Regions from separate parts of the Shewanella vesiculosa genome, predicted to be linked through region 2. Evidence: predicted binding sites of a transcription regulator. Region 2 holds the regulator's gene; the other holds the start of a gene.
What was found. The regulator sigma-54, encoded in region 2, starts transcription at its own class of promoters, with help from an activator protein. The targets are predictions, from matches to a motif close to GTTGGCACGNNNNTNGNNT.
Positions count from the first base shown of each region.

Region 1: the regulator sigma-54 is predicted to act here: its motif matches at 2,178-2,196, upstream of flgF (flagellar basal-body rod protein FlgF).

Region 1 is NZ_JAACSD010000012.1:5,457-10,509, reverse strand. It holds gene flgD (flagellar hook assembly protein FlgD) at 1-535, shown strand, start outside; gene flgE (flagellar hook protein FlgE) at 596-1,975, shown strand; gene flgF (flagellar basal-body rod protein FlgF) at 2,243-2,986, shown strand; gene flgG (flagellar basal-body rod protein FlgG) at 2,998-3,786, shown strand; gene flgH (flagellar basal body L-ring protein FlgH) at 3,796-4,470, shown strand; gene GW828_RS13440 (flagellar basal body P-ring protein FlgI) at 4,481-5,053, shown strand, end outside.
Region 2 is NZ_JAACSD010000004.1:208,893-213,945, reverse strand. It holds gene mgtE (magnesium transporter) at 1-601, opposite strand, end outside; gene GW828_RS03220 (HPr family phosphocarrier protein) at 1,066-1,341, opposite strand; gene rapZ (RNase adapter RapZ) at 1,362-2,225, opposite strand; gene ptsN (PTS IIA-like nitrogen regulatory protein PtsN) at 2,222-2,665, opposite strand; gene hpf (ribosome hibernation promoting factor) at 2,668-2,955, opposite strand; gene GW828_RS03200 (RNA polymerase factor sigma-54) at 2,980-4,464, opposite strand; gene lptB (LPS export ABC transporter ATP-binding protein) at 4,608-5,053, opposite strand, start outside.

The DNA.
Region 1 (5,053 bases), on a different contig from region 2:
TGATAATGATCAAATGATTGCCCAAATGGCATCGTTTTCGACGGTTGATGGTATTTCAAATCTGAATGATGAGATCCTAAACCTCAATACGGTAATGAGTTCTAGCCAAGCGTTACAAGCATCAGGCTTAGTAGGTCGAAAAGTGCTTATCCCTTCTGATACCGGGGCGATTTCTACTGAAAGCCCTGAGATTAAAGGCGTGATCAGTACGCCATCTGCAATTGAAACGATTACGGTGAAAATTGAAGATGAGTCGGGTCAGCTGATCAAGAGCTTTAATGTTGATGGCAGTAAAGGCGGCAATGTTGATGTGACATGGGATGGCTTAGGTAAGGATGGCCAACCCGTTAAAGCGGGTAATTACTCGATAAAGGCCAGTGGTAAAGTTGATGGAACGTCGGAAGATTTAGCGGTATCAACTTATGCACATGTGACAAGTGTGTCATTGGGCACTGCAGCGACTGGGGCCATTTTGAATTTGCGTGGAGTAGGCGGAATTAAGTTATCTGACGTACTCGCAGTATCTGAAACATAGTAAGGCCTGTATTGAATTATTGGCTTTATTGATAAATGAATTAATTGTGAGAGGTGAACTATGTCATTTAACATTGCACTGAGTGGTATTGCTGCCGCGCAAAAAGACTTAAATACAACGGCGAATAATATCGCTAACGTGAATACTATTGGTTTCAAAGAATCACGAGCTGAGTTTGCTGATGTGTACGCAAATTCTATTTTTTCGAACAGTAAAACCGCTGTCGGTGGTGGAGCAACCACCACTCAAGTGGCACAGCAATTTCATCAAGGTAGTTTGCAATTTACCAGTAATTCACTGGATATGGCGATCAGTGGCGGTGGTTTCTTTGTTACGTCGTCTGAGTTAGGGTCGCAAGATCAGTCATATACACGTGCAGGGGCATTTAAAGTTGACTCGGCCAACTATATGGTCGATTCAGCGGGTAACTTTTTACAAGGTTTCCCTGTTGATGAAGATGGTAACTCGACTTCTGTGAGTTTAACCACAACCCAACCGATTAAGATTCCTGACACTGCAGGTAGCCCTGTGCAAACCGGAAATGTTGGTTTGCAAATGAACCTTAATGTGGGTGAAACCGCACTAGACCCAGCTAATTTTAATCCTGCTGATTCTGATACGTTTAATAATTCTACCTCGGTGACGATTTATGATTCATTAGGTGAATCGCACATTATGACCACTTACTTTATTAAACCGACCAATGGTTCATTTACAGGTGAAAGTAATTGGGTTGCCTTTTATGCAGTTGATGGCGATCCCGTTGATGTTGCGGCTGGCGCTGGTACTTATTCAACAGATACCAATGGTGATGGCACTGCTGATGCGACGGGTACAGCATCTGCTGCTAATCCCGATGGATTAGGTGGCGTCTGGTCAGGAGCGGTGCTTAAATTTAACTCTGTAGGTGCTTATACTGGCAGTGATCCGGCTAACATTACCACTGAAGCATTAGGTTCTGGCGGTGCAGGTGCTTTGGGCCCTGGAGCCGACGGCACTCAAACACTTACGATAAAATTTAATAATCCAACTCAGTATGCTTCTCCATTTGAAGTCACTGAATTGACTCAAGATGGTATTACCGTAGGGCGATTAACCAATGTTGGTATTGGTTCTGACGGTCTGATTACCGCTAGTTATAGTAATGGTTCAACTGTGCCGTTAGCGCGGGTTGCATTAGTACGTTTTGCTAATGAGCAAGGTCTTACTCAGGTGGGTAATACGTCTTGGAAAGCCAGTTTAGGTTCCGGCGCGGCATTAGCTGGTGAGGCAAATAGTGGTACATTTGGTAGTATTCGCTCTTCTGCACTTGAACAGTCAAACGTTGATTTAACCACTGAGCTGGTCGATTTAATCTCAGCTCAGCGTAACTTCCAAGCTAACTCACGTACGCTTGAAGTTAACAATACCTTGAACCAAACGATATTACAGATCCGCTAAATGATCCTTAGGCTATAATGATCCTTAGGCTATATAGGTGTTGCCGTTTACGGCAACACCTTGCCTTTTCCACCTCGTTACTTGTCCCCGTTATTACACCCCTCGTGTCGATAGAAGCTTTTTTGACACTCATGCGCTACCTATTAATTTTATTGATTAACTGATTCATACAGTTACATCTCAATCCTCTCACTTAAAAATCGTTGGCATGATGCTTGCTTGTTCTGTGTATATAGTGTTTTTGCAGAAAGTTTGACGGAGCAAAAAATGGACAAATTTCTTTATATTGCCATGAGCGGCGCAAAGCAAGGGATGAATGCCCTAGCAGTGAGTGCGAACAATCTTGCTAACGCGAATACTGATGGATTTAAAGCTGACATGGTCCAAGCCCGTTCAATGCAGGCATTTGGTGAAGGTTTGCCTACACGGGTATTTTCGATGCTGGAAAGCCCAGGCAGTAACTTTAATAGCGGCCCCATTAAAACTACTGGTCGCGATCTTGATATTGCGGTTAAAGGAGATGGCTGGCTTGCTGTGCAGGCGGCTGATGGTTCCGAGGCATATACCCGCGCTGGTAGTCTAAAAATTGACAGTACCGGCTTGTTATTAAATAGCCGTGATCGTCCTGTTATGGGCGCTTCAGGTCCCATTGTGTTACCCATTCCAGTTGAAAAAATAGAGATTTCGGCCAACGGTATTATTTCTGTACGCCCTCAAGGGGCAACCGCAGAAGTAATAGAAGAGGTCGGAAGGATTAAGTTAGTTAATCCTGGTAACGAAAACCTTATGCGCGGTGAAGATGGTTTATTTCGTCTTATTGCCGGTGGCAATGCGCCAAACGACCCTGGCGTTCAAGTTGAAAGTGGTGCGGTCGAAGGCAGTAATGTTAATTCTGTGCATGAAATGGTCGCCATGATTGATATTCAACGTCAATACGAAATGCAAGTCAAAATGATGAAGAACGCTGAAGAGATTGATCGAGCGTCCACTTCCTTGATGAGAATTAGTTAGGAGTAATTATTATGCATCCAGCGTTATGGATAAGTAAAACCGGTGTCGACGCCCAACAAACCAATATTGCGGTTATTTCAAATAACGTGGCTAACGCCAGTACCGTGGGATTTAAGAAAAGTCGTGCAGTATTTGAAGACCTTCTTTATCAAACGGTTAACCAAGCTGGTGGCATTAGCTCAGACAATAGCAAGTTACCTAATGGTTTAAACATTGGTGCAGGTACTAAAGTGGTTGCCACGCAAAAAATGTTTACCCAAGGCAACATGCTGACCACAGATAACTCATTAGATTTAATGATTGAAGGTTCGGGCTTTTTTGAGGTGCAAATGCCAGATGGTACAGCAGCCTACACTCGTAACGGCCAGTTCAGCTTAGATGATACCGGCCAAATCGTCACACCAGGTTCTGGTTATGTGGTTCAACCGCCTATCACTATTCCAGAAAACTCCACCAGTATTACGGTGTCGGCCTCGGGTGAAGTGTCAGTGCAAACCCCAGGTACAGCTGCCAGTCAGATTATTGGCCAGTTAACCATGACCGATTTTATTAACCCTGCTGGTTTAGATCCATTAGGGCAAAACTTATACACCGAAACAGGTGCGAGTGGCACGCCTATTCAAGGTACTGCATCACAAGACGGTTTAGGTTCTATCCGCCAAGGCGCATTGGAAACCTCTAACGTTAATGTGACAGAAGAATTGGTTAACCTTATTCAAGGTCAACGTATTTACGAGATGAACTCCAAAGTTATCTCGGCGGTTGATCAGATGCTGTCTTATATTAATCAGAATCTCTAAGGAGCTAACATGATTAAATACATTGCGTTAGCGTCAGTATTGTTATTGGCTGGGTGCAGTTCTACGCCCAAGAAACCGATTGCTGATGATCCATTTTATGCGCCGGTATACCCAGATACTGTACCAACGCAAGTGGTGCCAACGGGATCTATTTATCTTGATAGCCAGGCATCAAGCTTGTATTCCGATATTCGTGCGCATCGGGTCGGTGACATCATCACTGTGACCTTAAAAGAATCAACCCAGGCGAAAAAAAGTGCCTATAACCAAATCAAAAAAGGCACTGACTTAACCGTCGAGCCAATTTATGCTGGTGGCAAAAATGTGTCTATAAGTGGTATCCCGCTCGATCTTGGTTATAACGACAGCATGAATACCAAGCGAGAATCAGATGCCGATCAATCAAACAGTTTAGATGGCAGTATTTCAGCCAACATCATTCAAGTACTTAGCAACGGCAATTTAGTTATCCGTGGTGAAAAATGGATTTCGATCAATAACGGTGATGAGTTTATTCGCGTCACAGGCATGATCCGCAGTGAAGACATTAACCCAGATAATACAATTGATTCTACACGAGTGGCTAACGCTCGTTTTCAGTATAGCGGTACCGGTACGTTTGCTGACTCCCAAAAAGTCGGTTGGCTGAGTTCATTCTTTATGAGTGACTGGTGGCCTTTCTAAGGAGTAATGCATGAAAACTAAATTGATCGTGTCGCTTGTTGCGTCGATATTAATGCTCAGTGCTTCTGCAAATGCAGAGCGGATTAAAGATATCGCCAGTATTCAGGGAGTACGAAGTAACCAACTAGTGGGTTATGGGTTAGTTGTTGGTTTGCCTGGTACCGGGGAGAAAACCCGATATACGGAGCAAACATTTAGAACCATGCTAAAAAACTTTGGCATTAATTTACCTGAATCAGTTCGTCCTAATTCAAAGAACGTAGCCGTTGTTGCTGTACACGCTGAAATGCCGGCCTTTATCAAGCCGGGTCAAAATCTTGACATTACCGTGTCTAGTTTAGGCGAGGCAAAAAGTTTACGTGGTGGCACCTTATTACAAACCTTCTTAAAAGGGGTTGACGGCAATGTGTATGCCATTGCTCAGGGCAGCTTAATTGTGAGTGGCTTTAGTGCTGAAGGCCTTGATGGGTCAATGGTGATTCAAAATACACCAACGGTTGGTCGAATTCCAAGTGGCGCCATTGTTGAACGCAGTGTGATCAGTCCGTTTGCTAGTGGTGATTACCTGACATTTAATTTACGT
Region 2 (5,053 bases):
TCGGATCGCATGTGAGTAAGTCGACTAATCTGACGCCACCTAAAACATGGTCATGGCGATCGACAACATATAATGTATCAGTGGTATCTGGTAAATTACCGCGTTGACGTAAATAGCGTAACACTACTTCGATATTAACATCGGGTCTTAGGGTAACCGTATCTGTGTTCATTATGCTGCCGGCAGTATCATCCGGGTAGCGCAGTGCTTGTTCTACTCTATCTCTGTCTTGGCTTCGCATTGACTTGAGTACTTTCTTATAAACCGCATCGGGCAAGCTGCGAAGAATATAAGCAAGATCATCGGTGTCCATTCCTATCGTGGCCTGGGCGAGTTTCTCTGGTGTCATGCTGCTGATGAGCGAATCTTTCAGTTCTTCACCTAATTCATCCAGGATCTCACCAGCATATTGTTGATCAATTAATTGCCATAAGACTTGTCGATTTTTTGGTGGTGATGATTCGAGAATGAGGGCGACATCGTTGGGTGACATTGCATGTAACATATTGCGAGCATGAACAAACAATCCACTGTCTAACGCTTGAGCGAGTTGATTGAGTCGTTGTTCTGTTATTTCATTATCTAGGTACTCTTTACCCATATATCAACTTCCTATTTGTCATACGAATATGATTCTGTATGTAATGATTTTGGGCAGTTTCAGTTTCTCTGTTTGGCATATTGATGCAAGAATTGTTATCTGCGGGCAAGAAATGAAATGCAGCAATAAAATCGTTGAGTGACTTGCGCCGAACGAAAGTCTGAACTGCTGATGTTGCTTTACACAAAAATTAACGTCCGATTACATCGGTGTTTGGTCAAGCGAGAACCGTGATTGAAATTGGCTACAACGCTAATATCTCTTAAGAGAACGAATACTTAATCAGCTGGGGATCCGCCGCGCGTTTTCAATATAAAGGCTAATATTATCGAGGAACTGATCGTTAACCTTCGAACAGCAATATCGTGGCAGTTTGGTTAGTATGACGACTTCATTTAAAGATGGAAATAAATAAGTGATGATGGCTTAACGATCAGTAATTAGTGAAAGTATCACTAAATAATTTAGCAAGACTCATCAAATTTAGCATTAATCAGATCACATACGGCATTTAATGCCACTTCAGCATCTGGGCCTTGGGCTGTTACTGTGATCATTTTACCTATGCCACTTTCAAGCATTAATAACCCAAGTACACTTGCTGCACTGGCGTTTTTATCGCCTTGAGTTAACGTGATACTGGCATCAAAATCACCCGCTAAAACAGCAAGTTTTGTTGCAGCTCGAGCATGTAACCCTAATTTATTTGAAATGGTTACTTGGCGTTCAAGTTTGATCATTGGCGCGATCCTATGCTCAGTTAGCTGTCAGTATCAGTTAAATTTAATTCTCTGTGGCGAGCATTAACTGTATGTTTACTGCCATGTCTAAACCTTTTTGCTAATTGATCGGCTATATATACCGAGCGATGTTGGCCACCGGTGCAACCAATGGCGATAGTCAGATAGCTGCGGTTATTACGTTCTAAATGCGGCATCCAGGTTTCAAATAAGTTTTCAATTTGCCAGATAAACTTATTCACTAGAGGTTGCCGACCTAAAAACTCTTGTACCGGTTCGTCTAAACCTGTGAGTGGTCGTAGTGCTATTTCCCAGTGCGGATTAGGTAAAAAGCGCACATCAAACATAAAGTCAGCTTCTGTTGGCATACCGTGTTTAAAGCCAAAAGATTCAAAGTTAATCACTAACTCTTTATCGACACTACCTAACAAGATTTGCCTGACTTGGTCGCTTAATTCGTAAATATTCAGGGCAGAGGTGTCAATATAATGATCAACAATTTTTGCGATAGGCTCAAGTAAACGGCCTTCTAATATGATCGCTTCTTGCAGTGAAATATGATTTTTAGATAACGGGTGTAATCGACGCGTTTCGCTATAGCGTTTGAGTAGCACTTTATCATTAGAATTCAAAAAGAAGCTAATAATTTCAGTGTCATGTTCAAGTAAGGCAAGTTGATCTTGAAGGACTTTACCTTGCTCGGCAATGTTGCGTACATCAACACTAATTGCCACTAGATCATTATTACCTTTGAGCTGAGCCAGTAATATGCCAATCAGTGGTAAAGGCAAATTATCAACACAATAATACCCTAGATCTTCTAATACTCTTAGAGCAACAGATTTTCCTGAGCCTGAACGTCCCGATACTATGACAAGTTTCATGCAGTAATAACCCGATAAAGTTCTGTTGAGTCGTGAGTTTTACGAAGCTGTTTCAATATTTGCTTATCGCTTAATTTTTGAGCCACGCTTGATAGCGTGCTTAAATGCTGTTGGCACTGATCTGCAGGTACTAACAAAGCAAATAAAATATCCACGGGCTGTTTATCGATTGCATCAAAGGCAATGGCTTCTTCACATTTAATAAATATTGCGATCGGATGTTCTATGGTCGTTAATCTACCATGAGGTATCGCAATGCCATTTCCTATACCTGTGCTACCCATTTTCTCTCTCGCTAATAGGCTTTCAAAAACCTCTTGCGAAGATAGGGGTGGGTACTGGGCAGCGACTAAATTGCTGATGAGTTCCAGTACTTTTTTCTTACTGCCCGGTGTGGCACAGGTAGTGCATTCCGGCTGCAGAATGGTACAAAGTTCCATCGTTAGTGTTTTGTATACTTCTCTTTGTGTTTAATTACCTGACGGTCGAGTTTATCGATCAGGGCGTCTATTGCAGCATACATATCAGTGCTTTCTGACATGGCAAAAATCTCTGCACCATTAAGGTTGATTTTAGCTTCTGCTTTTTGTTGTAATTTTTCTACATTGAGCACAACGTGTACATTATTGATCTGATCGAAGTGTCGTTCAAGCTTTGAAAATTTACCTTGAACGTATTCACGTAAAGATTCGGTAATGTCGATATTTCTACCTGTCATATTGATAAGCATAAAAATCCTCCGTTGCCTTGTAGGTTATAAACTCTTACGTTGGTTTGAGGGCGGAATGAGCATCGCTTCGCGGTATTTTGCAATCGTACGACGCGCAACGTTGATCCCCTGATCTGCCAGCAGTTGGGCCATTTTACTGTCACTTAATGGCTTTTGCTGGTTTTCTGCTGCAACCAGTTTTTTGATAAAAGCACGAATAGCGGTAGATGAGCATTCTCCGCCATCGTCGGTGCTGACATGGCTAGAGAAAAAGTACTTTAATTCAAATAGCCCACGTGGTGTGTGCATATATTTTTGAGTGGTAACCCGTGAAATAGTTGATTCATGCATTTCTACTGCTTCAGCAATATCATTGAGCACCATAGGTTTCATGGCTTCTTCACCATATTCAAAGAAACCTTGCTGAAATTGCACAATACAATTGGCGACTTTCAATAAGGTCTCATTGCGGCTTTCGATACTCTTGATGAACCATTTAGCTTCTTGTAAATGACCGCGAATAAATTGGCTATCGGCAGAGTTTTTACTGCTTCTAGCCATGGCTGCATATTGTTGATTAACGCCAATTTTAGGCATATTGTCTGGGTTTAACTCTACAACCCAACGGCCATTCTTCTTTAGTACGGTTACATCAGGAATAACATATTCGTCATCAATAGCGGTGACTAACAAGCCCGGGCGAGGGTTAAGTGACTGGATTAAGGTGATTGCGTCACGCAACTCGTTTTCTTTGAGCTTGGTTTTGCGCATCAATAATCTAAAATCGCGCCCAGCAATTAAATCTAAATAGTCTTTAATGAGCAGACGGGCATTGTCTATATGTGGGGTTGTGTCGGCATATTGGGCTAATTGAATGAATAAACATTCGCTTAAATCTCGTGCGGCAACACCAACGGGATCAAAGTGTTGAATACGTTTTAATACCGCTTCAACTTCATCTAGTTCAACACTTTCATCACCCATGGCTTCGAGAATATCTTCAGTGCTTTGGGTTAAATAGCCGCGTTCATCAATGGCATCAATGATCGCGGTAGCAATTGCTCGATCTGTGTCAGAAAATGGCGTGAGATTTTTTTGCCACTCTAAATGCTCATATAAGCCTTCAGTCGTTTCACCTTGGAATGGCATATCATCATCGCGCATGCTAGCACTGCCTGAACCTGACATTGGTGAGGCGGTGTACACTTCATCCCATGTGGTATCCATAGCTAAATCATCCATGGTTTCTTTGGTCATGGATTCTGCTGTGTCGACTGTTGAGGTGTCTTTTTCTATATTGACCACGCTGTTGTCACTAAAGTCGGTGTCCGATTGGTCGCGACTTTCTTTTACTGAGTCTTTTGCTTGAGAAAACTCATCTTCTATTTCAAGCAATGGGTTTGAGTCCAATGCTTGTTGGATTTCTTGCTGTAGCTCCAATGACGATAATTGCAGTAAGCGGATCGCTTGCTGCAATTGAGGGGTCATGGTTAAGTGTTGACCCATTTTGAGTTGGAGTGACGCTTTCATTTACCGCTTATCCCTAGATGATTTCCATAAAAATGACAATCTCGAAAACTGTAATCGATTGTCACATACATCAATGACATTTAACGCTATTTAGATATCGTTCAATGAAATGAGTTAGATAGACTAAAAGGCCAGTAAAGTAACTATAGCTTGAATTGTTCACCTAAGTACACAGCCCGAACTTGTTGATTACTCAATATCTCATCAGGTGTGCCTTCGGCAATTAAATTGCCCTGGCTGACAATATAAGCGCGCTCACAGACGTCTAAGGTTTCACGTACGTTATGATCGGTAATTAATACCCCTAAGCCGCGGTTTTTAAGCTGTTGAATGATTTTTTTTATGTCGATGACAGAAATAGGGTCAACCCCCGCAAAAGGCTCATCGAGCAAAATAAATTTAGGATTAGCGGCCAGCGCGCGCGCTATCTCTACTCGACGACGTTCCCCACCAGACAACGACATGCCTTGGCTGTCGCGAATATGGGTGATATGGAATTCTTCTAGTAAATGCTCTACTTGCTCAATCCGTTGGTCGGTAGTGAGTTCTTTGCGAGTCTGCAATACGGCCATAATATTGTCGTATACGG